3 regions of the Streptomyces sp. NPDC054047 genome follow, and region 1 is predicted to be linked to each of the others. Evidence: riboswitches for the same ligand, from Rfam matches in the RefSeq annotation. Region 1 holds a riboswitch; each other region holds the start of a gene.

Region 1 (9,456 bases):
TCGCCGAGCAGTTCGGACGCGGCGCCCGCGAGCCCGAAGGAGAGCACCGCTCCGGCCGCCGGGTCGATGACCGCGCGCACGACGGTGTCGACGCCGCGGGGCGCCATCGCCTGCACGACGGGCCGCAGCTCGGCGGGCTTGCCGAAGGCCTCGGTCAATTCGGCGTACGCGCGGCGCAATTGCTCCTCGTCCGCCAGGTCGAGCCGGACACCGCCGAGGTCGGCGCGGTGGCGCAGGTGCGGGGCCGTGGTCTTGAGGGCCACGGGGTAGCCCAGCGCACGGGCGGCCGCCACGGCCGCGTCCGGGTCGGGCGCGGGCAGGGCGTCGCGTACGTCGATGCCGTACCGCCCGAGCAGTTCGCGGGCGTCGTCCTGGCCGAGGGTGGCGCCGCGCGGGTCGCCCTGCTCGGCGAGGAGCTCGCCGATCCGCCGGGCGGCTGCGCTCTCGTCGATGTCCTCGTACTCGTGAACCTTGCCGGGCTCCTTGGCCTCGCGCCGCCACTGGGCGTACTTCACGGCTTCGGCGAGCGCCCGGACGGCACGCTCGGCGGCGGGGTAGGCGGGGATGCGGTAGGGCTGCGCGGGGTCCGAGGGCGGTGTCGCCGGCGCCGGTGCCGTCGCCGTCGCCGTGGGCAGGCGTTCCGCGGGGCGGGAGTGGCCCTCACTGCCGGGTGCGGGTGCGGCGGCGTCGGGGCGGGTCCGCGTGGCGGCGGCCAACGCTTCGGCGAGGCCGCCGAGTTCCACGTGGACCACGGCCACGGGCTTCGCGGGGCACCCCGCGGCGGCGGCGTGCAGCTCACCGGCCAGCGTCTCGGGGGACGCCGTGGTGCCGTCCTCCCCCACCCAGGGGATGGCGGTGACGATCACGGCGTCACAGGAGTCGTCCGACAGGGCGTCGGCGAGCGCCGCGCGGAAGTCCGCGGGGGTCGCCCCCGTGGTCAGATCCCGCGGCGGCATCGGCCGGAGCCCGTCGGCGACACACGCGTCGTACGTCAGAAGCCCGAGCGACTCGGAGTTGCCGAGGATGGCGACCCGGGGCCCGGAGGGCAACGGCTGCCCGGCGAGCAGCAGCCCCGCGTCCACCATCTCGGTGACGGTGTCGACCCGGACGACGCCCGCCTGGCGCAGCAGCGCCGACACCGTGGCGTGCGGAAGCCGCGTGGCCTGCACCGCGTGCCCCGTGGGCGCGATCCCGCTGTGCCGCGCCCCCTGCACCACGACCAGCGGCTTCGCCGTCGCCGCGCGCCGGGCGAGCCGCGTGAACTTGCGCGGGTTGCCGATGGACTCCAGGTACATCAGGGCGACGTCGGTGTCCGGGTCCTCGTACCAGTACTGGAGCACGTCGTTGCCGGACACGTCCGCGCGGTTGCCCGCGCTCACGAAGGTCGAAAGGCCCGCACCGCGCCGGTGCAGCCCGGAGAGCAGCGCGATGCCGATCGCGCCGGACTGGGTGAAGAGGCCGATCCTGCCGCGCTCGGGGGGATGCGGGGCCAGCGACGCGTTGAGCCGTACGTCCGGCGACGTGTTGATGACCCCGAAGGCGTTCGGGCCGAGGATCCGCGTGCCGTACGACCGCGCCTGGCGCACCAGTTCGCGCTGGCGCTCACGGCCCTCGGGACCGCTCTCCGCGTACCCGGCGGAGATCACGACGAGCCCGAGCACCCCGCGCTCCCCGCACTCCGCGACGGCCTGCGGCACCCGCTCGGCGGGCACGGTGACGACGGCGAGCTCGACGGGCTCGTCGATGTCCCGCACGGAGCGGTACGCGGGCACCCCGTCGACCTCGGCGCCCTTCCCCCCGGCGGCCTTGTCCCTCTCGTCGAACGCGCTGTTCACCGCGTACAGGCGTCCCGTGAAGCCCGCCTCGCGCAGATTCCGCAGCACGCTGCGCCCCACGCCGCCCGGCGTGCGCCCGACGCCGATCACGGCGACCGACTTCGGTGTGAGGAGGCGCTGGACCGACCGCGCCTCGGCGCGCTGCTCACGGGCCCGCATCACGGCGAGCGAACGGTCGGTGGGCTCCAGATCGAATTCGAGGCGGACGACGCCGTCCTCGAAGCTGCGCTGCTGCTGGTAGCCCGCATCCGTGAACACCTTGATCATCTTGGTGTTGGCGGGCAGCACCTCGGCGACGAAGCGCCGGATGCCGCGCTCCCTGGCGACGGCGGCGATGTGTTCGAGAAGCGTGGAGGCGACGCCCCTGCCCTGGTGGGCGTCCTGCACGAGGAAGGCGACCTCGGCCTCGTCGGCGGGCGCGCTGGCGGACATACCGCGCGAGTCGATGCGGTCGAAGCGCACGGTGGCGATGAACTCGCCGCCCACGGTGGCCGCCAGACCCACCCGGTCCACCTGGTCGTGATGGGTGAAGCGGTGCACGTCCTTGGCGGACAGGCGGGGGTAGGGGGCGAAGAAGCGGTAGTACTTCGACTCGTCCGACACCTGCTCGTAGAAGCTGACCAGGCGCTCCGCGTCCTCGGCCGTGATCGGCCTGATCCGGGCGGTGCCTCCGTCACGCAGCACGACGTCGGCTTCCCAGTGGGAGGGGTATGCGTGCCGGTCCGACGGGGTCTGCATGGGGCCAGGGTACGGGTCGCGAAGGCGCCTTGGCCGGGGCACGCTAGGAGTCGTCGACGGCCGGGACACGGGACCACGTGGTGGAAGGACGTACGGTCTTCGGAGTACGGGCCGGTCGTCGGCCGGGTGCGGACAGATGTCCGGCGGAGCACCCGTGACGGCATGAGACACTGGTCTAGACAAGTGTGAGACACCTGGAAGGGCAGCAACACATGGCTGAGCGCCGCGTCAACGTCGGCTGGGCCGAGGGCCTTCACGCCCGACCCGCCTCCATCTTCGTCCGCGCGGCCACCGCCGCCGGCGTCCCCGTGACGATCGCCAAGGCTGACGGCAACCCCGTGAACGCCGCCTCCATGCTCGCGGTGCTCGGTCTGGGCGCGCAGGGCGGCGAGGAGATCGTGCTCGCCTCCGACGCCGAGGGCGCGGACGCCGCTCTCGACCGTCTGGCGAAGCTGGTCGCGGACGGCCTCGAGGAACTCCCCGAGACCGTCTAGTACGGACTGGTACTCATACGCCGAAGGGCCCGCCCGAAATAGGGGCGGGCCCTTCGGCGTTTCCGCGTCCGCTTACTGAATATCGACACCGGACGCAGCATCGGAACGCAGACTTCGGACGCTGAATTCACTGAATTTGGGCAGCAGAAGTAATCCCCACCGAATAGCACTTCTTTGTATACGGCGCCTCTGTTAATGCCGGAGGCCCACCGTGTTTACGGCATGTTGCGAATCCCTCACACGATCACGGTCGCGGCCGCGGCCCCGCTCTCCGCGAGCGGGAAGCGCGGGGAAACGCAGTCGGTGCGCACCCGTCGCCCGCTCCGTGTGGGCCGCGGTGAGCGACCTGGCCCGCTCCGCGTCGCCGCGCGCGACCGCGTCGACGATCGCGGCGTGCTCCGCCCAGGACTCCGCGGGCGAGGCCGACGTCTCGACGACGTACATCCAGGCGATCTTGTGCCGGAGCTGGGTGAGCAGCGACGTGAGGCCGGGGCTGCCGGACGACTGGGCGAGCGTCTCGTGGAACCAGCCGCCCAGGGAGCGCAGATCCTCGCTCTGGCCCCGCCTGGAGCGCTCCTGACCGAGTCTGACGAGGCCGCGCAGGACCTTCAGGTGCGCCTCAGTGCGGCGCTGAGCGGCACGGGCGGCGCCCAGCGGCTCCAGGAGCAAGCGGATCTCCAGGAGGTCGGCCGCCTCCTGCTCGGTGGGCTCCGCGACGCACGCGCCCGCGTGCCGTCGCGTGACGACGAAGCCCTCGGCCTCCAGGGTGCGCAGGGCCTCGCGCACGGGGACGCGGGAGACTCCGTAGCGGCGCGCGAGCAGTTCCTCGGTGAGCCGGCCACCCCGTTCGTAGACACCGGAGACGATGTCGTCCCGGATGGCCGTGCATACCGAGTGCGCCGGAATGCGCATGACCTGACCTCCGCCTTAATCCCCGCGAAACGCGGTCGATCGACGCCTGTTCAGCGACTCTATTGCAGAGCGGCTGAATTTCCGACGGGTGGCCGGAATCCATGGATACTTTTGGCCAAAGGCGATGCGGGAACGGCGAAAGCCCCGGCTCTCCATGAGCCGGGGCTTTCGGTGAATCGGGTGCGCGTCGCGCGAAACGCCTGGGGTCAGACGTTGACGCCGTGCGAGCGGAGGTACGAGACGGGGTCGATGTCCGTGCCGTACTCCTCGCCGGTGCGGGCCTCGAAGTGCAGGTGCGGGCCGCTGGAGTTGCCCGTGGAGCCGGAGAGGCCGATCTGCTGGCCCGGAGTGACCGCCTGGCCGACGGTGACACCGAGGGACGACATGTGGCCGTACTGGGTGTACGTGCCGTCGTTCATCTTGATGACCACGTTGTTGCCGTACGCGCCGCCCCAGCCGGCCTCGACGACGGTGCCGGAGCCGACCGCGTGGACCGAGGTGCCGGACGCGGCGTGGAAGTCGACGCCGGTGTGGCTGCCGGAGGACCACATGGCGCCGCCGGTCTGGTAGCCCGTGGAGATGGACGAGCCGGAGATCGGGGAGACGTAGGTGTTCAGGCGCTTGCGCTCGGCCTCGCGAGCGGCACGCTCCTTGGCCTCGCGCTCCTTCTTGGCCTTGGCCTTCGCCTCGGCCTCCGCCTTGCGCTTGGCCTCCTCGGCCTTCTTCTTGGCGGCCTCTTCGGCCTTCTTGGCGGCTGCGGCGTCGTCGGCGGCCTGCTGCTGGGCGGCGGCCTGCGCGTCGATGCTCTGGGCGAGCGAGTCGCCCACGGAAATCGCCTGGGTGAGGCCGGTGTGCTCAAGAGCCGCGTCGTCGGCGGCGAGCGCCGGAGCGGCCAGGCCTCCGATGACACCGGTGGTGGTGAGCGCGGCGACGCCCGCTACGTTCGCGGTCGTGCGCGTGAGGCGGCTCGGGCGACGGTGCTTCCCGGTGGCACGGGTGAACGCCATGAAGCGGCTGATCCTTTCCTTCCTTCTCGCCTACCGGGTTAGCTGACGGGTTCGGAGCAGGAAGGTCTCCTACGAGTCCCTCGCCTCTCGGCAAGGTTCCCGATTCACCCCAAGGGGACATGTGGGTCCCCGGCTCCCCTGGCTCGCGCCGTACGGGGACTCGGCGATGACTGTCCGGTGCCGCGGGTGCGACGTACTGCATGACGAACAGCCGGACCAGACGCTAAGCGGGGCGTCTTTCAAACGACAAACGGATCAGAGCTTTTGTAGCGCACGCCACAGGTCAGACACGTAACCTCCATACCAATTCGGACATATGGGGACCCCGGGAGCAATTTTCCGCCACTAGGGTCCCCATATGTCCTGACTGTCACTCAGCCCGTGACCACACTCACTTCACCGATGCCGAGCGCCCTGACGGGCTCCTCGATCTGCGCGGCGTCACCGACGAGCACCGTCACGAGCCGGTCCCCGGGGAAGGCGCTCACGACGGCTGCGGTGGCCTCCACGGTGCCGGTGGCGGCCAACTGGCGGTACAGCTGCGCCTGGAAGTCGTCCGGCAGGTGCTGCTCGACCTGGTCGGCCAGGGTGGCCGCGACGGACGCCGCCATCTCGTACTTGAGCGGGGCGACGCCCACCAGGTTCTGCACGGCGACGTCGCGCTCGGCGTCCGTGAGGCCGTCGGCCGCGAGGGTACGCAGGACCTTCCACAGGTCGTCGAGGGCCGGACCGGTGGACTCGGTGTCCACGGAGCCGCTGATGGCCAGCATGGCGGCGCCCGTGCCGTCCGGAGCGGAACGCAGGACCTGGGCGAACGCCCGTACGCCGTAGGTGTATCCCTTCTCCTCGCGCAGGACGCGGTCCAGGCGCGAGGTGAGGGTGCCGCCCAGGCAGTACGTGCCGAGCACCTGCGCGGGCCACACGCGGTCGTGCCGGTCCGGTCCCACGCGGCCGATGAGCAGCTGCGTCTGGACCGCGCCGGGGCGGTCCACGATGACGACACGCCCGGTGTCGTCCGCGGTCACCGGGGGCACCGGACGCGGCTCGGCCGTGCCGCCCGTCCAGGCGCCGACGGTGTCGGCCAGGACGGCGTCCAGGTCCACGCCGGTCAGGTCGCCCACGACGACGGCGGTCGCCGTGGCGGGACGCACGTGCTTCTCGTAGAAGGTGCGCACCGCAGCCGAGTCGATGGCCGTGACCGTCTCCTCGGTGCCCTGACGGGGGCGCGACATGCGCGAGGTGGCCGGGAACAGCTGCCGGGAGAGCTCCTTGGCGGCGCGGCGCGCCGGGTTGGCGGCCTCGTGCGGGATCTCGTCCAGGCGGTTGCGTACGAGGCGTTCGATCTCGCTGTCCGCGAAGGCGGGGGCGCGCAGGGCGTCGGAGAGCAGGCCGAGCGCCTTGGGGAGGCGGGAGACCGGGACCTCCAGGGAGACCCGGACGCCGGGGTGGTCGGCGTGTGCGTCCATGCTGGCGCCGCAGCGGTCGAGTTCGGCGGCGAAGTCCTCGGCGGAGTGCTTGTCGGTGCCTTCGTTGAAGGCCCTCGCCATGATCGTGGCGACGCCGTCCAGGCCCGCGGGCTCGGCGTCGAGCGGCGCCTCCAGGTGGATCTCCACGGCGACGACCTGCTGGCCGGGGCGGTGGCAGCGCAGCACCGTGAGGCCGTTGTCCAGGGTGGCGCGCTCGGGCGCGGGGAAGGCCCACGGCCGTGCGGTGCCGGCCTGGGGCTGCGGGTGGAACTGCATCGTTGCGGCCTCGGTCACTTCGCCGCCTCCTCTTCTTCGTCCTCGTCGGTGGCTTCGGCGCCCTCGGGGGCGGCGATGGGCTCGTACACGAGCACCGCGCGGTTGTCGGGGCGCAGGCGGGCCGCCGCGGCCGCCTTGACCTCTTCCGCGGTGACGTCGAGGACGCGCCCGACGGCGGTCAGCGCGAGCTGCGGGTCGCCGAACAGGACGGCGTACCGGCACAGTTCGTCCGCGCGTCCCGCCACCGTGGAGAGCCGGTCGAGCCACTCGCGCTCCAGCTGGGCCTGGGCGCGCTCCATCTCCTCGGCGGTGGGGCCCTCTTCCGCGAAGCGGGCGAGCTCCTCGTCGACGGCCGCCTCGATGACGGGCACCTCGACGTCGCCGGACGTCTTCACGTCGAGCCAGCCGAGCGAGGGGGCTCCGGCGAGGCGCAGCAGGCCGAACCCGGCCGCCACGGCGGTGCGGTCGCGGCGCACGAGGCGGTTGTAGAGCCGGGAGGACTCACCGCTGCCGAGGACCGTGAGCGCCAGGTCGGCCGCGTCGCACGCGCGCGTGCCGTCCTCCGGGAGGCGGTAGGCGGCCATCAGGGCGCGGGCCGGTACCTCTTCCTCGACGACCTCGCGCAGCTCCTTGCCGATCGTGTCGGGCAGCGAGCCGTCGCGCGGCGGCTGCTTGCCGTCGTGCGAGGGGATGGACCCGAAGTACTTCTCGACCCAGGCCAGGGTCTCCTGGGGGTCGATGTCGCCGACGACCGACAGGACGGCGTTGTTGGGCGCGTAGTACGTACGGAAGAAGTTCCGCGCGTCCTCCAGCGTCGCCGCGTCCAGGTCGGCCATGGAGCCGATCGGGGTGTGGTGGTAGGGGTGGCCCTCGGGGTACGAGAGGGCGGTCAGCTTCTCGAAGGCCGTGCCGTACGGAACGTTGTCGTAGCGCTGGCGGCGCTCGTTCTTGACGACGTCCCGCTGGTTCTCCATGGATTCTTCGTCGAGCGCGGAGAGCAGCGAGCCCATCCGGTCGGCTTCGAGCCACAGGGCCAGCTCCAGCTGGTGTGTGGGCATCGTCTCGAAATAGTTGGTGCGCTCGAAGCTCGTGGTGCCGTTGAGCGAACCGCCCGCTCCCTGCACCAGCTCGAAGTGGCCGTTGCCGTGCACCTGCTTCGAGCCCTGGAACATGAGGTGCTCGAAGAGGTGAGCCAGGCCCGTACGGCCCTTGACCTCGTGGCGCGAACCGACGTCGTACCAGAGGCAGACCGCGGCGACCGGGGTCAGGTGGTCCTCGGAGAGCACCACGCGCAGGCCGTTGGCCAGCCGGTGCTCGGTCGCTGTCAGGCCGCCGGAGCCGGCCTCGGCTGTGGCCGTGTGACCCATGGGCATGTACGTCCCTTCGATCGCGAAAAGCTGGAAATTCTGCCAGTCGTGCCACTGTATGCAAGCGTGCTGACAACCGGTGAAGTTCCCGCTCCGCGCTCGGCGTAGTCGCGGCCGAAGACCGGGTCGTGGTCGGCGTTGTCAGTGGGACAGTCCACAATGGTCGGCGTCAGATCCCGTTGATGCCCTGGCAGACACCGTGAAGGAGCCGCAGCAGCGATGGCCCGCCGCAGCACGAAGACCCCGCCGCCCGATGAGTCGTTCGAGGAGAAGATCCTCGACATCGACGTCGTCGACGAGATGCAGGGCTCCTTCCTCGAGTACGCGTATTCGGTCATCTACTCGCGCGCCCTGCCGGACGCCCGCGACGGCATGAAGCCGGTGCACCGCCGCATCGTGTACCAAATGAACGAGATGGGCCTGCGCCCCGACCGCGGTTATGTGAAGTGCGCCCGCGTCGTCGGCGAGGTCATGGGTAAGTTGCACCCGCACGGCGACGCGTCGATCTACGACGCCCTCGTGCGCATGGCCCAGCCCTTCTCCATGCGCCTGCCCCTGGTGGACGGCCACGGAAACTTCGGCTCGCTCGGCAACGACGACCCGCCGGCCGCCATGCGGTACACCGAGTGCAAGATGGCCGACGCGACGTCCTTGATGACGGAGTCGATCGAAGAGAACACCGTCGATTTCGAGTCGAACTACGACGGCCAGGAGCAGGAACCGGTCACCCTGCCCGCGGCCTACCCGAACCTCCTGGTCAACGGCTCGTCGGGTATCGCCGTCGGCATGGCGACGAACATGCCGCCGCACAACCTCGGCGAGGTCATCGCCGCCGCCCGCCACCTGATCAAGCACCCCGGGGCCGACCTCGAGACGCTGATGCGTTTCGTGCCGGGCCCCGACCTGCCCACGGGCGGCCGCATCGTCGGCCTGACCGGGGTCAAGGACGCGTACGAATCGGGACGCGGCACCTTCAAGATCCGCGCGACGGTGGCCGTCGAGAACGTGACCGCCCGCCGCAAGGGCCTGGTCGTGACCGAACTGCCCTTCTCCGTAGGCCCCGAGAAGGTCATCTCGAAGATCAAGGACCTGGTCGGCTCGAAGAAGCTGCAGGGCATCGCCGACGTCAAGGACCTCACGGACCGCTCGCACGGCCTGCGCCTGGTCATCGAGATCAAGAACGGCTTCGTCCCCGAGGCCGTCCTGGAGCAGCTCTACAAACTGACGCCGATGGAGGAGTCCTTCGGCATCAACAACGTGGCGCTGGTGGACGGCCAGCCCCTCACGCTCGGCCTCAAGGAACTCCTCGAGGTCTATCTCGACCACCGCTTCACCGTCGTGCGCCGCCGCAGCGAGTTCCG
Region 2 (9,456 bases), on a different contig from region 1:
GTCGTGGTGAACACCGCGCCCGTCGTCGCGGGCGACCACGTCGACTTCGGCGACGGCACCTTCAACGGCCCCACGATCGGCGTCCAGTACAACCACTACGGCCCACGGCCGGACAACGCCCCCGCGGCGGCGACCGGCTGGCCCCGCGTCGACCAACTGCGGCGCCTGGCCCTCGGCGTGCACCCCACCCGGCGGTTCGGCGACGAGCCGAGCCTGCCGCCGTACGTTCCGCGCGACTGCCACGGAGAGCTGACGGGCCTGGTCGCTCAGGCCGTGGCCAAGGGCGGCCTGGTCGTCGTCACGGGCGAGCCGCTCTCCGGCAAGACGATGACGGCATGGGCCGCGCTGCGCGGCGCCGTCGCGGACGACACCAGGGTCTACGCCCCGGACGCGGGGGCCGACCTGCGCGACCTCCCCGCCCGGCTCCGGGGTCGCGACGCCAAGGGCACGTACGTGGTGTGGCTCGACGACCTGGACGGCCACCTCGGCGAGCACGGCCTCACCGCGGGGCTCCTCGCCCACCTCACGCATGAGGGCATCCTCGTACTGGCCACGATGAACGACGAGGCGTACGACACCCACCGCTTCGGGGGCAGCCCCGCGTCCCGCGTCCTGAGCGCGGCCCGCACGGTGGAGGTGCCGGTCCAGTGGAGTCCCGCGGAGCTCGCGCGGCTCGCGCAGGCCGACGATCCGCGGCTCGTGGACGCCCTGCGGTGGCGCGGCGAGCGGGGGGTCGGCGAATTCCTCGTCATCGGGCCGGAGTTGTGGGACGAGTGGCGCCGGGCGCGGCGGCCCGCCGCGCAGCCGCTGGGGCATCTGCTGGTGAGGGCCGCGATCGACCTCGCCCGGTGCGGGATCGAGGACGTACCGGAAGAGCTGCTGGAAGCGGTGTGCGCCGTCTACGGCTCCGTCCTTGAGGACGCCGACTCCGAGGCGGTCGGCCAAGCGCTCTCCTGGGCGACCGAGCCTCGGCAGGGCATCACCGGGCTGCTGGTGTCGGACGACGAACGGGGCACCTGGCGGGTCTACGGCTCGCTCGTCGCGGACGCCGTCCGCTCTACGGACATCGCGCCGGTTCCGCTCATGGTCTGGCTCCAGGCTCTCGGAACGGCGGAGGACGACGCGCTCTCGTTCGACGCGGTGGCGGAGGCCGCCCGGCGGATCCTGACGCCGCGCGCCGCGCAAGAGGACGGCGACGCTCTGACGGCGCTCGGCATGCTGGCCGCCGCGGAGGACGACGAGGAGGGCGCGGTGGAGTGGCTGCGCAAGGCGGCGGACTCCGGGAGCCTCGTCGGGGCCGGGGCGCTGGGCGATCTCCTCTTCTTCCAGGGCAGGGACGCCGAAGCCATCCCGTACCTGGAGCGGGCCGTGGCGGGGGACTGGCCCGACGTCGAGGTCACGCTCGGCCGCGCCCACCAGAACCGCGCCGTCCACTACCTCCGCCGGGCCGAGGCCTCGGGCAACGCCGATGCCGGGCGGCGCCTGAAGGGCCCCCTCGCCCCGCCCGACCAGGGATCGGCCCCCGGCTAGGGATACCGTCGACCCCATGCAAGACCAGCCGCCCGCCCCCGCAGAGGCGACCCCCGCAGCCTGCCCCGCAGGGGCCGCGTCCCCGGCGCCCGACGCCCAGGGGCCCGAGCTCTTCACCTGGGAGTTCGCCACCGATCCCTACCCCGCCTACGCCTGGCTGCGCGAGCACGCACCCGTGCACAAGACCCGGCTGCCCAGCGGTGTGGAGGCCTGGCTGGTCACGCGGTACGCCGATGCCAAGCAGGCGCTCGCCGACCCCCGGCTCAGCAAGAATCCGGCCCATCACGGCGAGCCCGCGCACGCGAAGAGCAAGACCGGCATCCCGGGCGAGCGCAGCGCGAACCTCATGACGCATCTGCTCAACATCGACCCGCCGGACCACACGCGGCTGCGGCGCCTGGTCTCCAAGGCCTTCACTCCCCGCCGTATCGCCGCATTCGCGCCGCGCGTGCAGGAGTTGACCGACCGGCTCATCGACCAGTTCGTGGAGAAGGGGGAGGCCGACCTCATCCACGACTTCGCCTTCCCGCTGCCCATCTACGCCATCTGCGACCTGCTCGGCGTCCCCCGCGAGGACCAGGACGACTTCCGCGACTGGGCGGGGATGATGATCCGCCACGGCGGAGGGCCCAGGGGAGGAGTCGCCCGGTCCGTGAAGAAGATGCGCGGCTACCTCGCCGAGCTGATCCACCGCAAGCGCCTCGAACCGGGCGACGACCTCATCTCCGGGCTCATCCGCGCCTCCGACCACGGCGAGCACCTCACTGAGAACGAGGCCGCCGCGATGGCGTTCATCCTTCTCTTCGCCGGGTTCGAGACCACCGTCAACCTCATCGGGAACGGGACGTACGCCCTCCTGACCCACCCCGAGCAGCGCGAGCAGCTCCAGGACTCCCTCAAGGACGGCGACACCGCCCTCCTGGAGACCGGGCTCGAGGAGCTCCTGCGCTTCGACGGTCCCGTGGAGCTCGCCACCTGGCGGTTCGCCACCGAGGCGCTGACCGTCGGAGGGGAGGACATCGCCGCCGGCGACCCCGTCCTCGTCGTGCTCGCCGCCGCCGATCGCGACCCGGAACGGTTCCGGTATCCGGACACGATCGACCTCGCCCGCCGCGACAACCAACACCTCGGCTACGGCCATGGCATTCATTACTGTCTCGGCGCACCGCTCGCCCGGCTCGAAGGCCAGGCCGCCCTCGCGACCCTCCTGCGGCGCCTGCCTGACCTGCGACTCGCGGTGGAACCTGGTGATTTGAGGTGGCGTGGCGGGCTCATCATGCGCGGACTCCGCACGCTGCCCGTGGAGTTCACACCCGCACAGCGGAGCAAATATTCGACACCTGGAGAGACGTTTAACTGACGGACCGTCAAGACTGTGACTTTCACGTGATCTCCGCTGCATCGACTTGTGACAAGCGTTCGACTGCCGCTACGTTCACCGACGACTCGGCATCCCGTGCCGCAGTCGTCGCTCCAGTCACGCGAAAGGCAACCGCATGCTCTCCGGCAATGGTCGTCACCGACGCCCCCGCCAGGCCCCGGCCCTGATCGTCGCGGCAGGAGTCGCAGGATCGGCCATCGCGATCCCGCTGCTCGGTGCCACCAGCGCGAGCGCGGCGGACACCGCCACGTGGGACAAGCTCGCGGAGTGCGAGAGCGGCGGGTCCTGGAGCGCGGACGCGGGCAACGGGTACTACGGCGGGCTCCAGTTCTCGCAGCAGGTCTGGGAGGAGTACGGCGGCCTCGACTTCGCGCCGAGCGCCGACCTGGCCAGCCGCTCGCAGCAGATATCCGTCGCCGAGAAGGTCCTCGACGACCAGGGGACCAGCGCCTGGCCGAGCTGCGCGCCGATCGCCGGTCTCACCCAGGACGGCGCCGCCGCGGACGTCGACCCGGGCGCTCCGATCACGACGATTCCTTCCGACGAGTCGACCGAGTCCGGTGAGTCGGCCGAGCCGGACGAGTCGGACGAGCCGAGTAAGTCGCCGAGCGAGTCGGCCGACTCCGCGGACGGCACCAAGTCTTCGGACAAGCCCTCGGACAAGTCCTCCGAGAAGCCGGGCGCCGATGACGACGCTGACGCCGACGCCGACGCGCGAGACAAGAATCACGACGAGCCGGGCAACTCGGGCGAGTCGGATGACCCGGGCAAGTCCGGGCAGAGCGATGAAACTTCGCCCACTCCCACCCCCTCCTCCGGCGCGGGCGAGGGCCGTCACCGCGGCGACAGCGCGGACGACAAGCCCTCCGACGACACCTCCCGCGAGGGCTCGGGCCGGCACGCCTCCCGCGGAGAGGAGCGTCAGCAGGACGGCTCCGACGGGACGTACACGGTCCGTTCCGGAGACAGCCTCTCGCTCATCGCCGACGACCTCGACGTGAAGGGCGGGTGGACCGAGCTGTACTCCGAGAACGAGAAGTCCGTCGGCTCCGACCCCGATCTCATCCTTCCCGGTCAGAGCCTCGATTTGGGCGAAAAGTAGGGGTAGTTGACGACTCGTTTTGCGCTTGATGTCCCAATTGGCGCAAGTGAGAGATGGGTCTCAGAAGCCCTGATCGTCTTTGAGTTTCTCCCGATCGCATGACTACGGTCGGGACCGCTCGCCACAGCGGGCCCCGCCGGTCGGTACGCCGAGTCCTGCCAACGGCCGTTCGGGAACAGTCGTCGCGTAAGCGCCGTAGGCAGGAGCGGGGGACCCAAGGTTTCCGCCGGGACCGGATGTCGAGCGTCGCGAGAGCGAGGCCGACGGAAGGAAACGGCTAGGGGTTAAGTCGCGCTTCAAGGAAGCGCGGCCGGGCAACTTCATCGGCCCGAACCCGACAGCTCACCTCGCAGGCGTCGGTGAGGGGATCACTCATGCTGTTTTCCAGCAAGGGCAAGCACCGCCGCCCGTCCAAGGCCACCCGTGTCGCCACGCTCGCAGGCGTCACCGGTGTCGCCGTCGCCGCCCCGCTGATGGCGGCCGGCTCGGCCTCCGCCGCGACCGGCTCCGAGTGGGACGCCGTCGCCCAGTGCGAGTCCGGCGGCAACTGGTCCATCAACACCGGCAACGGCTACACGGGCGGCCTGCAGTTCTCGTCGTCCACGTGGGCCGCGTACGGCGGCACGAAGTACGCGCCCACCGCCGACAAGGCCTCCAAGGCCCAGCAGATCGAGATAGGCGAGAAGGTCCTCGCGGGCCAGGGCAAGGGTGCCTGGCCGAGCTGCGGCGTCGGCCTCTCGGGCGCCTCCTACGAGGGTGGCGGTGCGCAGGAGAGCGCCCCGCAGCAGACCCAGGAGCAGCCCAAGAGCCAGCCCAGCGCCCAGACCGAGCAGCCGCAGCAGGCCGCTCCGAAGGCCGAGGCCCCCAAGGCCGAGGCTCCGAAGACCGAGTCCAAGAAGACCGTCGAGACCCCGACCGGCAAGACGGTCAAGAAGGGCGACGGCGAGTACAAGGTCAAGAAGGGTGACACCCTCTCCAAGATCGCCGAGGCGAAGGACGTCAAGGGCGGCTGGCACAAGGTGTACAAGCTCAACGGCGACATCATCGACAACGCCGACATGATCTACCCGGGCCAGCAGCTCCACCTCAGCTAAGAGCTGACGGCGGCGGCGCCTCGGCGGAGGCGTCGCCCCACCCCCGTCCCCACGGGCCCTCCCCGCCCCGGTGCGCGTATCCCCCGTACGCACCGGGGCGGGGTCATGTGCGCCCTCCACGTTTTGTTCCGTTCGGAAACATTTTGCTCTCGGTTTGTCCACAGGGCGGTCGCTCGGCTGGCTCTTGTCCGGGAGCCGGTTAGGCTCGTGTCCGCGAGGCCAACGCCCCGCGTACCCGCGTCACATCCCAGAAGGAGATGCTCGTGCCGTCCATCGACGTCGTCGTAGCCCGGGAAATCCTGGACTCCCGAGGCAACCCCACGGTCGAGGTCGAGGTCGGCCTCGACGACGGCAGCACGGGTCGTGCCGCCGTTCCGTCCGGTGCGTCCACCGGTGCTTTCGAGGCCATCGAACTCCGTGACGGTGACCCCAACCGTTACCAGGGCAAGGGCGTGGAGAAGGCCGTCCTCGCCGTCATCGAGCAGATCGGCCCGGAGCTCGTCGGGTACGACGCGACCGAGCAGCGCCTGATCGACCAGGCGATGTTCGACCTCGACGCCACCGACAACAAGGGCTCGCTCGGCGCCAACGCCATCCTCGGCGTCTCGCTGGCCGTCGCGCACGCCGCGTCGGAGGCCTCCGACCTCCCGCTCTTCCGCTACCTCGGCGGCCCGAACGCGCACCTGCTGCCCGTTCCGATGATGAACATCCTGAACGGCGGGTCGCACGCCGACTCGAACGTGGACATCCAGGAGTTCATGATCGCGCCGATCGGCGCCGAGTCGTTCTCGGAGGCCCTGCGCTGGGGCACCGAGGTCTACCACACGCTGAAGAAGGTCCTGAAGGACAAGGGTCTCTCCACCGGCCTGGGCGACGAGGGCGGCTTCGCCCCGAACCTGGACTCCAACCGCGCCGCGCTCGACCTCATCCTCGAGGCCATCAAGCAGGCCGGTTACGTCCCCGGTGAGCAGATCGGTCTCGCGCTCGACGTCGCCGCGTCCGAGTTCTACAAGGACGGCAAGTACGAGTTCGAGGGCAAGTCCCGCTCGGCCGCCGAGATGACCGAGTACTACGAGGAGCTCGTCGCCTCGTACCCCCTCGTCTCCATCGAGGACCCGCTGTTCGAGGACGACTGGGCCGGCTGGAACGCCATCACCGAGAAGCTCGGCGAGAAGGTCCAGCTCGTGGGCGACGACCTGTTCGTCACCAACCCCGAGCGCCTGGCCCGTGGCATCGAGGAGAAGTCGGCCAACGCCCTTCTGGTGAAGGTCAACCAGATCGGCTCGCTGACCGAGACCCTGGACGCCGTCGAGATGGCCCAGCGCAACGGCTTCAAGTGCATGATGTCGCACCGCTCCGGTGAGACCGAGGACGTCACCATCGCCGACCTCGCCGTCGCCACCAACTGCGGCCAGATCAAGACCGGCGCCCCGGCCCGCTCCGAGCGCGTCGCCAAGTACAACCAGCTCCTGCGCATCGAGGAGATCCTCGACGACGCCGCGGTCTACGCCGGTCGTTCGGCGTTCCCCCGCTTCAAGGGCTGAGCCGCTTCTCCGGGCCGAGGCTCGGGCTCCGGCTCCGCTGAGCAGTTACCTACGTCCCCGTACTCGGTCCCGTACCGTGTGCGGGGACGTACGTACGTATCGGGGAGGCGGCACACATGGCCGTGAAGGACCGCGACCGGTTCTCCACCGCGACCAGACTGCGGCTGCTCGGCGAGCAGACCGCGGAGCGTGTCTACCGCTCCCAGACCAAGCGCCAGGCGCGCCGCTCCCGGCTCACGGGACGTGCCGCGCTCCTCGCGCTCGTGCTCTGCTCGCTGGTCGTCGCGCTCGCCTACCCGATAAGGCAGTACGTCTCCCAGCGCGCCGAGATCGCGGACCAGCGCAAGGAGCAGGCCGAGCGCCGCGCGAACGTCGAGAAGCTGCGCGACGAGAAGGCCCGCTGGCGGGACGACGAGTACGCGGAGCAGCGCATCCGGGACCGGCTGCACTACGTGATGCCGGGCGAGACCGGCTACACGGTGGTCGACCCCGAGGCGGCGAAGAAGCAGCGCTCCGACCAGGGGGCGGCCGCCAGGCCCTGGTACTCGAACGTCTGGGACGGCGTCGACAAGGCGGACCGCCCGGCCGACGACTGACCCGGTACCACCACCATTCTCCGTAGTCACCGCACCATCTCTCCTTGAGAACCGATCGAAAGACAGGCATGGAAACGCCCCCGCCGACCACCCCGCGCACCGAGCCCACCGACGCCGACGTCGAGGCCTTCAAGCAGCAGCTCGGCCGTCCGCCGCGCGGCCTGCGGGCCATCGCCCACCGCTGCCCGTGCGGGCAGCCGGACGTCGTCGAGACGGCGCCGCGCCTGCCGGACGGGACGCCGTTCCCGACGACGTACTACCTGACGTGCCCGCGGGCCGCCTCCGCGATCGGCACGCTTGAGGCCAACGGCGTCATGAAGGAGATGACGGAGCGGCTGGGGACGGACCCCGAGCTCGCCGCCGCGTACCGCGCGGCGCACGAGGACTACATCGCGCGCCGGGACGCCATCGAGGTCCTGGAAGGCTTCCCGAGCGCGGGCGGCATGCCCGACCGCGTGAAGTGCCTGCACGTCCTGGTCGGCCACTCCCTGGCCGCGGGCCCCGGCGTGAACCCCCTGGGCGACGAGGCGATCGCGATGCTCCCGGAGTGGTGGCGCAAGGGCGCGTGCGTGTCCCTTGCGGAGGCCGAGCCCGCCGCGGAGGAGCGCGCATGACCCGCGTGGCCGCCATCGACTGCGGTACGAACTCGATCCGCCTGCTCGTCGCGGACGCCGACCCCGCCACCGGCGAACTGGTCGACCTGGACCGCCGGATGACCATCGTCCGCCTGGGCCAGGGCGTCGACAAGACGGGCCGTCTGGCCCCGGAGGCCCTGGAGCGGACCTTCGCGGCGTGCCGCGAGTACGCCGAGGTCATCAAGGAGCACGGCGCCGAGCGCCTCCGCTTCGTGGCGACCTCCGCCTCCCGCGACGCCGAGAACCGCGACGACTTCGTACGCGGCGTCCTGGACATTCTCGGCGTCGAGCCGGAGGTCATCAGCGGTGACCAGGAGGCCGAGTTCTCCTTCACGGGAGCGACGAAGGAGCTGGCGGGCAGCGACCACCTGGCCAAGCCGTATCTCGTCGTGGACATCGGCGGCGGCTCGACGGAGTTCGTCGTCGGCGACGAACACGTCGCCGCGGCCCGCTCCGTCGACGTCGGCTGCGTGCGCCTGACGGAGCGCCACATCCGCTCCGACCCGCCCGCGCCCGCCGAACTCGACGCCGTCCGCGCCGACATCGAGGCCGCGCTCGATCTGGCCGAGCGGACGGTGCCGATCCGCGAGGCCCGCACCCTGGTCGGGCTCGCGGGTTCGGTGACCACGGTCTCCGCGATCGCGCTGGGCCTGGACGCGTACGACTCCGCGGCGATCCACCACTCCCGGATCTCCTACGAGCGGGTGAGCGAGATCGTGGGACGCCTGAGCCGGGCCACGCACGACGAGCGCGCCGCGATCCCGGTGATGCATCCGGGCCGCGTGGACGTGATCGTGTCGGGCGCCCTGGTCCTTCTGTCGATCATGGATCGGACCGGCGCCCGGGAGGTCGTCGTCAGCGAGCACGACATCCTCGACGGCATCGGCTGGTCGATCGCCTGAGCGCGTCATATAGCGTCTGAGCGGCTGGTGAGGGGGTCGAAGGGCCCCGCGGCGACATGCCGTCGGGAAACTTCGTGAAGTTCTTCACAAGGAAATCGGCTCGGTTGGTCGATGTTCAGGGGTTCCGAGCCCCTGAAAGTGCTCCCAGAGGACTCCGCGACCCATGACAGTGAAGGTTCGCGAGTGTGTCCGGAGCGTGTTCCGGGCGGGTGGTCCACACGGCCTCGGAGGCCAGAGTGGCAGCTCACAAGGGGTGCACAACGTTTCGGGTTGCCGCGTGGTTCCCCTGGGGCGCTATGGCCTGCGTCACGTGGGCGGCGAAGTGTAGCAGAGGGTCTACCCATGCTTGTGAAGGGGCGCACGAGCGACCCCCGTCGGGCAGGTGGATACTCGATGGCATGAGCACCACGGAGCGTCCCAGGATCCTCGTAGTAGGCGGTGGGTACGTAGGCCTGTACGCAGCTCGGCGCATCCTCAAGAAGATGCGCTACGGAGAGGCGACCGTCACGGTCGTCGACCCCCGGTCGTACATGACCTACCAGCCCTTCCTCCCCGAAGCTGCAGCCGGCAGCATTTCGCCTCGGCACGTCGTCGTCCCGCTGCGACGCGTGCTGCCCAAGGCGGAAGTTCTGACCGGCCGGGTCACCACCATCGACCAGGACCGCAAGGTCG
Region 3 (9,456 bases), on a different contig from region 1:
CTGAGCGCGGAGCCGGGGAAACCGGGCTCGGCGCCGGAAGATCCGGAGGTGCCGCCATCTTAGGCAACCCCGCAGTCACCTCAGGTACCGCAGTCACCTCAGCCACCTCAGGCAACCCCACCGAGCGGCCGAGGCCGGCGGCTCTGTCGGCCTCCCCCACTGACGCCGTCACCGAAGCACTCACCCCAGCGCGCAGCGGACCAGCCGCCCCCGCACTGGAGGTGAGGAGGCCGGACGACGCTCCCGCCGCGCGGAGGAGGCCGGATGACGCTCCCGCCGCGGCGCGGTGGCCGTCAGGCGCCGGCCGGCTGCCGGACGTTCGCCCGGACCCAGTCCACGATCGACGCCGTCGTGGCCCCGGGAGTGAAGATCTCCGCGACGCCCTTCTCCTTGAGCGGCGCGATGTCCGCCTCGGGGATGATGCCGCCGCCGAAGACCTTGATGTCCTCCGCGTCGCGCTCCTTGAGGAGCTCGATCACGCGCGCGAAGAGCGTGTTGTGGGCGCCGGAGAGGATGGACAGACCGATCGCGTCGGCGTCCTCCTGGATCGCGGTGTCCACCACCTGCTCGGGCGTCTGATGCAGGCCGGTGTAGATGACCTCCATACCCGCGTCACGCAGTGCCCTGGCGATCACCTTGGCCCCGCGGTCATGACCGTCGAGACCCGGCTTCGCCACCACCACGCGGATCGGACCGGCTGCCACACCCATCACTGCCTCCATGTACCGATATCCATCTGTCCAAGCACTGGCACCCCGTGCCGCAACGGCCGGGGAAGTGAACGAACGTTATCTCCAGCATCTCGCACGCGGCAGTTTCACGGTGGAGAGCGAGGGGGAAATCACACGATGGGACACGTTCGCTGCGCGCCACTCCCGTATCGAGCGGCATACGGACCGTTTTCGGGACGGCGCAAGGGGAGCCGCAACGAGGTCGCCGTGCCACCGCGCCGTCAGCTGCGCGCCGTGGTGACGCGGCACATCGGCGATCGCGCCGGTATTCGGGGCGCCGCCGGCGCTGACCACGTACCGCCGTACGACCTCTGTCACGCCTCCCCACTACGGGCACACGGGGGACAGAGCCGTCCTCTCGCGTGCCGACCGGGAGGTCGACCATGACCATCACGAGGGTCTTGCCCTTTCGCCCGCCCTGCCTCACGTTGCCCGCCAGACTGGCGGGGCTCTCCATGGCTCTGCTGAAAGCGACCGCGCTCGAGGTGGCGATCCTTGCCGGCCACCTCCTCCTGTACCCGTCGGGCATCGTCCAGGAACGCAGGATCGCCGCCGAACTGCCGTCGCCCGACGCGCCCCGGCTCCCCGCGGAGAGCCGGCCCCCGGTCGTCCTCCTGCACGGCTTCATCGACAACCGCTCGGTCTTCGTCCTCCTGCGCCGCTCCCTGGCCCAGCACGGCGGCCAGCACGTGGAGTCCCTCAACTACTCCCCCCTCACGTGCGACATCCGCACGGCGGCCGAGCTGCTCGGCCGCCACATAGAGGAGATCTGCGAGCGCACGGGCCACCACCAGGTGGACATCGTCGGGCACAGCCTCGGCGGCCTGATCGCCCGCTATTACGCGCAGCGCCTGGGCGGCGACGAACGCGTCCGCACGCTGGTCACCCTCGGTACCCCGCACGAGGGAACGCGCGTCGTGCCACTGGCCGACGCGCACCCGATCGTGCGCCAGATGCGCCCCGGTTCGGACGTGATCGAGGAGCTGCGCGAGCCCGCGCCGGGCTGCCGGACCCGTTTCGTGAGCTTCTGGAGCGACCTGGACCAGCTGATGGCGCCCCTCGAGACGGCCTGCGTCAACCATCCCGACCTGATCGCGCAGAACGTACGTGTCTCCGGTATCGGTCATCTCGCCCTGCCCGTGCACCCCGCGGTCGCCGCCGGAATCCGCCAGGCCCTCGATCTGCCTGCTCCGGGGAAATCCGCGACGGGCGCCGAGAACGGACAAACCGTGGCCTGAGGAGCAGCTCCCGCACCCCGCGACGCGGGAAATTTGTCGAACGGATCTCGAACGCAGGGCCAAAGCTGTGCCCGCCGTCCGCCGAAAGGCGGCCGAATGCCCGTTTCCTGAGAGCCGGAAACCTGCCGAAGATTGTCGCGCCCGCATACCGCCGGGTACAGTCGCCGCACTGCTCTGCCCCTGCTGCCGAGGCGAAAGAGAAGTTGGTGAACGACCGTCACCCGTCGGGGAGCTCAACACCCCCGGCCTCGGCACCCGCCGACCATGCGCCCTACGCGGCGTATGACCAGCAGAGCACCCAGCACGGCGCCTACACCGGTTACGACGGCTACTCCACGGGAAGCTTCGACACCACAGGCAGCTATGCGACGGCCGGCCCCGACACCGGAAGCTTTGCGTCCGACCCGCTCTTCGGCGACATGCCCGGCGGTCAGTACGACACCGGCCAGTGGTCCACCACGGGGACGCAGCAGACGCTGAACCACGACCCGTACGCCGCGCAGCACCAAGCCGCGTACGACACCAGTGGCTACGAGACCGGCAGCTACGACACCGGCGCCACGTGGTCGACCGGCGGCTACCAACACCTCTCCGCCGACATCCCGGCCCAGCCCGGTCCCGGCCTCGACGCCACTGGCCAGTGGGACACCGGCGCCTGGAACCAACCGCAGCAGCCGCAGCAGACCGGCCAGTGGGAGACCCAGGCCTTCGACACCGGCGCGTACGACGCGACCGCGTGGAACTCCGGCGGCCAGGACGCCGCGCAGGACATGTCGTACGGGGCCACCGGGACGCACGAGGCGTACGGCACCCCCGAGACGCACGAGGCACACGGGGTGCACGGGACGTACGAGGCTCAGGACACGCCCGGAGCGCCCGACACGTACGAGGCGCCGGAAACGTACGAGCATTCGCCGTACGACACCGGGTCCTACGCCTCCGATGCCTACGCCCCCGAATCCCACCCCACCGAGGTCTACCCCCAACCGGCTCCCGCCGAGCACGAGTTCACGCCCGACGAAGCTCCCGCCGATTCACTCGGTCCGGTCGAGCCGGTCGGCCGCGACACCGCCGGGGACGACGAGCCGCCGGTCATGGACCGTGCGCACGGCTCCCGCTCGCGGGCCCGCCGCCGCTCCCCCGCCAAGCGCTCCGCGCTCTTCACCGTCGCCGTGCCCTCCGCCTGCGTGATGGGCGTCGCGGGTATCGCCGCCGCGTCCGTGGGCGACTTCGGCGGCGGCGACGAGAAGGAGGCTCAGGCGGCATCGGTCCCGGACACGGCGTCGGTGCAGCCCTCCGCCGCCAACAACAAGCTCGACACGCAGCTGGCGAACCTCTCCGCGGACGCAGGTGACTTCGCCGACCGCGCGAGCCGCACCCAGGAGCGCATCGACCTCAAGGCGGAGAAGGTCGCCGCCGAGAAGAAGGCCGCCGAGGAAGCCGCGCGCAAGGAGCGCCTGCGCCCCAAGTTCGCGCTGCCGGTGAAGCAGCAGGGCCTGAGCGCGTACTACGGCCAGGCCGGCATCAACTGGATGTCCGCGCACTCCGGAATCGACTTCCCGGTGGCGTACGGCACCGAGGTCCTCGCCGCGACCGACGGCACCGTCTCCACGAAGTGGAACAGCGCCTACGGCAACATGGCGATCGTGACCGCCAAGGACGGCACGGAGACGTGGTACTGCCACCTCTCCACGCACAAGGTCTCCAGCGGCCCCGTCAAGGCGGGCGACCCCATCGCCTTCTCCGGGAACTCCGGCAACTCCACGGGACCGCACCTGCACTTCGAGGTGCGCCCCGGCGGCGGCTCGGCGATCGACCCGCTGCCGTGGCTGCGCAGCCACGGCCTCGACCCGACGTAACTCAAGGCGCCGCCCGCGCGGCGACCCCGCACAACTCGGGCCGCCGCCTGCGGCGTTAGAGCTTCTCCACCGGCGCGTACCGCAGCAGGAGCCGCTTGGGCTTGGGCTCTCCGAAGTCCACCGTCGCCTCGGCGTTCGCGCCCGTGCCCTTCACCCCGACCACGGTTCCGAGGCCGAACTGGTCGTGCGTGACCCGGTCCCCGATCGCCAGCGCGACCACCGGCTTCTCCGTCGCACGGCGCGTGGCGAAGCCCTGCGCGCCCCCGGTGCGCGAGCGCGACGACGACAAGGAGGAGGCGATCCCGGCCGCGGGTCCGGAGGATGCCGGTGCGCCGACGGAACCCTTCCGCTTCCAGTCCAGGTGGGCCTCCGGGATCTCCTCCAGGAAGCGCGACGGCGGGTTGTACGAGGGCTGTCCCCAGGCGCTGCGCATCGAGGACCGCGTGAGGTAGAGCCGCTCCCGCGCGCGCGTGATGCCCACGTACGCGAGGCGACGCTCTTCCTCCAGCTCCTTGACCTGGCCGAGGGAACGCATGTGCGGGAAGACGCCGTCCTCCATGCCGGTCAGGAAGACGACCGGAAACTCGAGGCCCTTGGCGGTGTGCAGCGTCATCAGCGTGATGACTCCGGAGCCGTCGTCCTCCTCGTCGGGAATCTGGTCCGAGTCGGCGACGAGCGCGACCCGCTCCAGGAACTCGGAGAGGGTGCCCGACACGCCTGTGCCCGCGCCCGCGTCCGCTCCTGCGTCCGCGTCCTCGGTCTCCGCTGCACCTTCACCGGCTTCACCGGCCTCACCGGCGCCACCGACTTCACCGCTGTCCTGCTCGAACTCCAGGGCCACGGCGGCGAGTTCCTGGAGGTTCTCGATGCGCGTCTCGTCCTGCGGGTCGGTCGATGCCTGCAACTCGGCGAGATAGCCGGTCCGTTCGAGCACGGCCTCCAGGACGACGGCGGGACCCGCGCCCGACTCGACGACGGTCCGCAGCTCCTCCATCAGCACGTTGAACCGCTTGACGGCGTTCGCCGAGCGAGCCGCCATTCCGTACGCCTCGTCGACGCGCTTCAGCGCCTGCGGGAAGGAGATCTTCTCGCGCTGCGAGAGCGCGTCGATCATCGCCTCCGCGCGGTCGCCGATGCCCCTCTTGGGTACGTTCAGAATGCGCCGCAGCGGGACGGAGTCCTCCGGATTGGCGAGCACGCGCAGATACGCGAGGACGTCCCGGACCTCCTTGCGCTCGTAGAAGCGGACGCCGCCGACGACCTTGTACGGCAGGCCGACGCGGATGAAGATCTCTTCGAAGACACGGGACTGCGCGTTCGTCCGGTAGAAGATCGCGACGTCACCGGCCTTCGCGTCGCCCGCGTCGGTGAGCCGGTCGATCTCGTCGGCGACGAACTGCGCCTCGTCGTGCTCGGTGTCGGCGACGTAGCCGGTGATGCCCGCGCCCGCGCCCGCGTTGGTCCACAGGTTCTTCGGGCGGCGGCTTTCGTTGCGCTCGATGACGGCGTTGGCCGCGGTCAGGATCGTCTGCGTGGAGCGGTAGTTCTGCTCGAGGAGGATCGTCGTCGCGTTCGGATAGTCCTCCTCGAACTGGAGGATGTTGCGGATCGTGGCGCCGCGGAAGGCGTAGATCGACTGGTCCGCGTCACCCACGACGCACAGCTCGGCGGGTCCCTCGCCCTCGCTGCCCTCGCCGTCCGCGGGACCCACCAGCTCGCGCACCAGGGCGTACTGGGCGTGGTTGGTGTCCTGGTACTCGTCGACCATCACGTGGCGGAAGCGGCGGCGGTAGTGCGCGGCGACGTCCGGGAACGCGCGGAACATGTTGACCGTCGTCATGATCAGGTCGTCGAAGTCGAGGGCGTTCGCCTCGCGCAGCCGCGACTGGTACATCGCGTACGCCTGGGCGAGCGTCTTCTCGAAGCCGTCGGCGGCCTGGCCCGCGAAGGTCTCCTCGTCGATCAGCTCGTTCTTCAGGTTCGAGATCTTGGCGCTGAAGGACTTCGGCGGGAACTTCTTCGGGTCGATGTCCAGGTCCCGGCAGACCAGGGCCATCAGCCGCTTGGAGTCGGCGGCGTCGTAGATCGAGAAGGAGGAGGTGAAGCCGATCGTCTTCGACTCGCGGCGCAGTATCCGCACGCACGCGCTGTGGAACGTCGACACCCACATCGCGTTGGCCCGCGGCCCGACGAGCTGCTCGACGCGCTCCTTCATCTCGCCCGCGGCCTTGTTCGTGAACGTGATCGCCAGGATCTGCCCCGGGTGCACGTGCCGCTCGGCCAGGAGATACGCGATGCGGTGCGTCAGGACCCGGGTCTTGCCCGAGCCCGCGCCGGCGACGATGAGCAGCGGGGAGTGTGCGTGCACGACGGCCGCTCGCTGGTTCTCGTTCAGCCCGTCGAGCAGGGCCGCCGGGTCGATCACCGGGCGGGGGGCGCCGCCGCGGTAGTGCGCGTCCCGGGGTGTGGGCGCGTCGAACTTCCCGTCGAACAGATCATCCGGAACGGATTCCGGGGCACTGTCCTCGGGCGGCGGCGGGGGCTCCTCCTCCGAGGCCCGCGAGGGCTGGAGGTCCGCCAGGAAGCTGTCATCAAAGAGGCTGCTCATCGCCTCCCGAGTCTAGGCGGCCCCACTGACAACCCGCCCCGGGTTCCGGCCACCTCACCCCGCCTACGCCCGCCTACGCCCCGCCCGCGGACGGTCACGCTCCGCCATGGCACGGCGTGCCCGCGTCAAGAGCTTCGTAAAGTAACGAAAACGTATCGGGCATATCGAACATCAACCTTCACACGGGCCACACGAATTGGCTAGGTTGCTGCCCGGGCCGCTCGCACTCCCACCGGCGAACCCCGCCGGGAACGGGTGGCCTCCGCCGAGTTCGATCTCCTCGGAGCCGGGGACCCACTTTGAACTTGGGGTGAATCGGTCCCGTACGAAGTACGGGACTGTAGGGCAACCTTCCGGAACCACCCGCCCGAACCCGACAGCTAACCCGGTAGGCGGTCTACGGAAGGAGTCGCCTCCCTTGGCGTCGCACCGCAAGCCGCGGACCCGCATGGCCGGCCTACGCGCCACTCCCGCCCTCGGCATCACGACGGCGGCCCTCACCTCCGTGGCCCTGCTGTCACAGAGCGCGCAGGCAGCACCGTCCGCTCCGCAGAAGCCCAGCCTCGAAGAGGTCCAGAAGAAGGTCGACGACCTCTACCACCAGGCGGGCGTCGCCACCCAGAAGTACAACTCGGCCAAGGAGCGCACCGACAAGCAGCGCAAGAAGGTCGACACACTCCTGGACGACGTGGCCAAGCGCACCGACAAGCTGAACGAGGCCCGCCAGGAGCTGGGCACGTTCGCCGCGGCCCAGTACCGCACCGGCGGCGTCTCCGAGACCGCCACGATGATGCTCGCCGACGACCCGCAGGGGTACTTCGACCAGAACCACCTGTCGGACCGGCTCACCGCGCGCCAGAAGAAGGCGGTCGACGACTACCAGACGCAGCAGGCGTCGGCTACGAAGCAGCGCACGAAGGCCGCCAAGAGCCTGGAGACGCTGAGCGACTCGCGGGACGACCTCAGGACGAGCAAGCAGACCGTCCAGAAGAAGCTGGGCCAGGCGCGCACGATGCTCTCGGAGCTGACCGCCGAGGAGAAGGCGCGGCTCGCGGCGATCGAGAAGAAGAAGGAAGAAGAGGCCAAGCGCAAGGCCGCCGAGCTGGCCCGCAAGCAGGAGGCCGAGGCGGAGGCCAAGCGCAAGGCGGCGGAAGAGGCGGCGGCCAAGGAACGCGAGCAGAACAAGGAGACCCCGGACTCCGGCTCCGACACCGGCACCGACACCGGCACGGGTTCCGGCTCCGGCTCCGGTGACACGGACAGCGGTTACGCGACGAAGGCCGCGAAGGTGATCAACTTCGCGGAGGCGCAGATCGGCAAGCCGTACGTGTGGGGCGCCACCGGCCCCGACTCCTACGACTGCTCCGGGCTCACCCAGGACGCGTGGAAGGCCGCGGGGATCTCCCTGCCGCGTACGACGTGGGACCAGGTGAAGGTCGGCACGACCGTGAAGACCGCCGACGCCAAGCCGGGTGACCTGGTCTTCTTCTACGACGACATCAGCCACGTAGGGATCTACATCGGCGACGGCAAGATGATCCACGCCCCGAAGCCGGGCGCGAACGTCCGCGTCGAGTCGATCTACTACATGCCGATCCACAGCGTCGTGCGACCCGCGTAACCGTCACACACACGAGAAAACGGCCCTCCACGCGCGCGTGGAGGGCCGTTTTTCTGCGGCTCGGGTTCTGCGGGCCGGTTTCTACGGGCCGAGTTCTGCGGGCCGGGTCAGGTCCACAGCACCGCGATGAAGATGTTCACGACGGTCAGCAGCCCGACGGCGCCGAACATCGCCTTGTCCACCTTCTCCTCGTCCCGTTTCACGTAGACCAGCGCGAGGATCACGATCAGCACGGCCATCTTGATGCCGATCTTGACGTTGTTGACCGGATTGTCGTCCGCCTGGTTGAGACCCACCAGGATCACGCCCGTGACGAGCATCGTCAGCGCGCCGTGCAGCATCGCCGGGTTGAAGCGGGCCGTGCCCTGGCCCATCTGCTTCATCTGGGTAAGGAAGCCGCCCAGGAGGGAGGCGATGCCGATGATGTGCAGGCCGACGAAGAGATGGGTGAGAACGTCCATGGTTCCGGAGCCTAGCCGGGGCCTTATCACCGCTCCGTAGCCAGGTGGGCCCCAAGCGGCGCATCGGTCACACGCGTACGCGAAGGGTCCTCGCCCGAGAGATCGAACAGCCACATACGGTCACCGTCTAGAACACTTGCGTCAGTTGTGCACAATCCGCCACCAAGCCGTGACGGCCAGGTTTAGCGTCCTTCGTCAGGTGACCGGCTCCCCACCGCCGCCCGGACCAGGGGCGGCAGTCGGACACCACCGCCGAGAATCCGGCGGCGGTCCGCTCCCCCTGTGCGGGCCGCCGCCGGACCCTTAAGGAGCCCCCCTTCGTGGCAGCGCACCGCAAGCCCAGACAGCGCTCGCTCAGTGGCCATACGGCCCGCACCGCCGCCACCATCGCCCTCGCGGGGGCCGCCACGGCCACCGCGTTCGACGGGACAGGACACGCGGATCCGCGGCTCAGTCCGGCCGAGGTGAAGTCCAAGGTCGACGCGCTCTACCGCGAGGCGGAGATCGCCACCGAGAAGTACAACGGCGCCAAGGAGAAGGCCGAAGGCGCCGAGAAGTCCCTGCGCGAACTGCGGGACGAGGCGGCCCGCAAGACGGAGAAGCTCAACTCGGCACGCGAGGGCCTCGGTTCGATCGCCGCCGCGCAGTATCGCAGCGGCGGCATCGACCCGGCCGTCCAGCTCGCGCTCTCCTCCGATCCCGACCAGTACCTCGAGCGCGCCGCGCTCGCCGACCGGGCGGACAGCCGCCAGGCCGCGGCCGTGGCCGGAGTGCGCAAGCAGCTCCAGGAGGTCGACCAACTGCACACCGAGGCCGACGGGACTCTGGCGCACCTCAAGTCCCGCCAGGCGGAGCTGAAGAAGCACAAGAAGACGGTCAACGGAAAGCTGGACGCGGCCAAGCGGCTCCTGTCGCAGCTCACCGGCGACCAGCGCGCG

What was found. Region 1 has a riboswitch for cyclic di-AMP ahead of ACZ6ZP_RS40840 (M23 family metallopeptidase). Riboswitches for the same ligand answer to the same signal wherever they lie in the genome.
Region 2: linked by a shared signal. The riboswitch ahead of ACZ6ZP_RS37580 (transglycosylase family protein) and the one ahead of ACZ6ZP_RS40840 (M23 family metallopeptidase) in region 1 are both predicted to bind cyclic di-AMP.
Region 3: linked by a shared signal. The riboswitch ahead of ACZ6ZP_RS32635 (C40 family peptidase) and the one ahead of ACZ6ZP_RS40840 (M23 family metallopeptidase) in region 1 are both predicted to bind cyclic di-AMP.

The regions. Positions count from the first base shown of each region.
Region 1 is NZ_JBVJKV010000018.1:4,955-14,410, forward strand. Features, by position in the region: gene ACZ6ZP_RS40825 (bifunctional acetate--CoA ligase family protein/GNAT family N-acetyltransferase) at 1-2,573, opposite strand, end outside; gene ACZ6ZP_RS40830 (HPr family phosphocarrier protein) at 2,786-3,067, shown strand; gene ACZ6ZP_RS40835 (GntR family transcriptional regulator) at 3,260-3,979, opposite strand; gene ACZ6ZP_RS40840 (M23 family metallopeptidase) at 4,186-4,986, opposite strand; cyclic di-AMP (ydaO/yuaA leader) riboswitch at 4,999-5,162, opposite strand; gene ACZ6ZP_RS40845 (M16 family metallopeptidase) at 5,361-6,746, opposite strand; gene ACZ6ZP_RS40850 (M16 family metallopeptidase) at 6,743-8,101, opposite strand; gene ACZ6ZP_RS40855 (DNA gyrase/topoisomerase IV subunit A) at 8,315-9,456, shown strand, end outside.
Region 2 is NZ_JBVJKV010000014.1:105,474-114,929, reverse strand. Features, by position in the region: gene ACZ6ZP_RS37595 (tetratricopeptide repeat protein) at 1-1,530, shown strand, start outside; gene ACZ6ZP_RS37590 (cytochrome P450 family protein) at 1,547-2,890, shown strand; gene ACZ6ZP_RS37585 (transglycosylase family protein) at 3,027-4,013, shown strand; cyclic di-AMP (ydaO/yuaA leader) riboswitch at 4,195-4,384, shown strand; gene ACZ6ZP_RS37580 (transglycosylase family protein) at 4,388-5,107, shown strand; gene eno (phosphopyruvate hydratase) at 5,365-6,651, shown strand; gene ACZ6ZP_RS37570 (FtsB family cell division protein) at 6,768-7,247, shown strand; gene ACZ6ZP_RS37565 (DUF501 domain-containing protein) at 7,316-7,861, shown strand; gene ACZ6ZP_RS37560 (Ppx/GppA phosphatase family protein) at 7,858-8,784, shown strand; gene ACZ6ZP_RS37555 (NAD(P)/FAD-dependent oxidoreductase) at 9,183-9,456, shown strand, end outside.
Region 3 is NZ_JBVJKV010000011.1:66,503-75,958, reverse strand. Features, by position in the region: gene ACZ6ZP_RS32660 (DUF5691 domain-containing protein) at 1-63, shown strand, start outside; gene ACZ6ZP_RS32655 (cobalamin B12-binding domain-containing protein) at 294-710, opposite strand; gene ACZ6ZP_RS32650 (lipase family alpha/beta hydrolase) at 1,115-1,969, shown strand; gene ACZ6ZP_RS32645 (M23 family metallopeptidase) at 2,176-3,828, shown strand; gene ACZ6ZP_RS32640 (ATP-dependent DNA helicase) at 3,884-6,436, opposite strand; cyclic di-AMP (ydaO/yuaA leader) riboswitch at 6,690-6,846, shown strand; gene ACZ6ZP_RS32635 (C40 family peptidase) at 6,855-8,057, shown strand; gene ACZ6ZP_RS32630 (hypothetical protein) at 8,165-8,518, opposite strand; gene ACZ6ZP_RS32625 (C40 family peptidase) at 8,839-9,456, shown strand, end outside.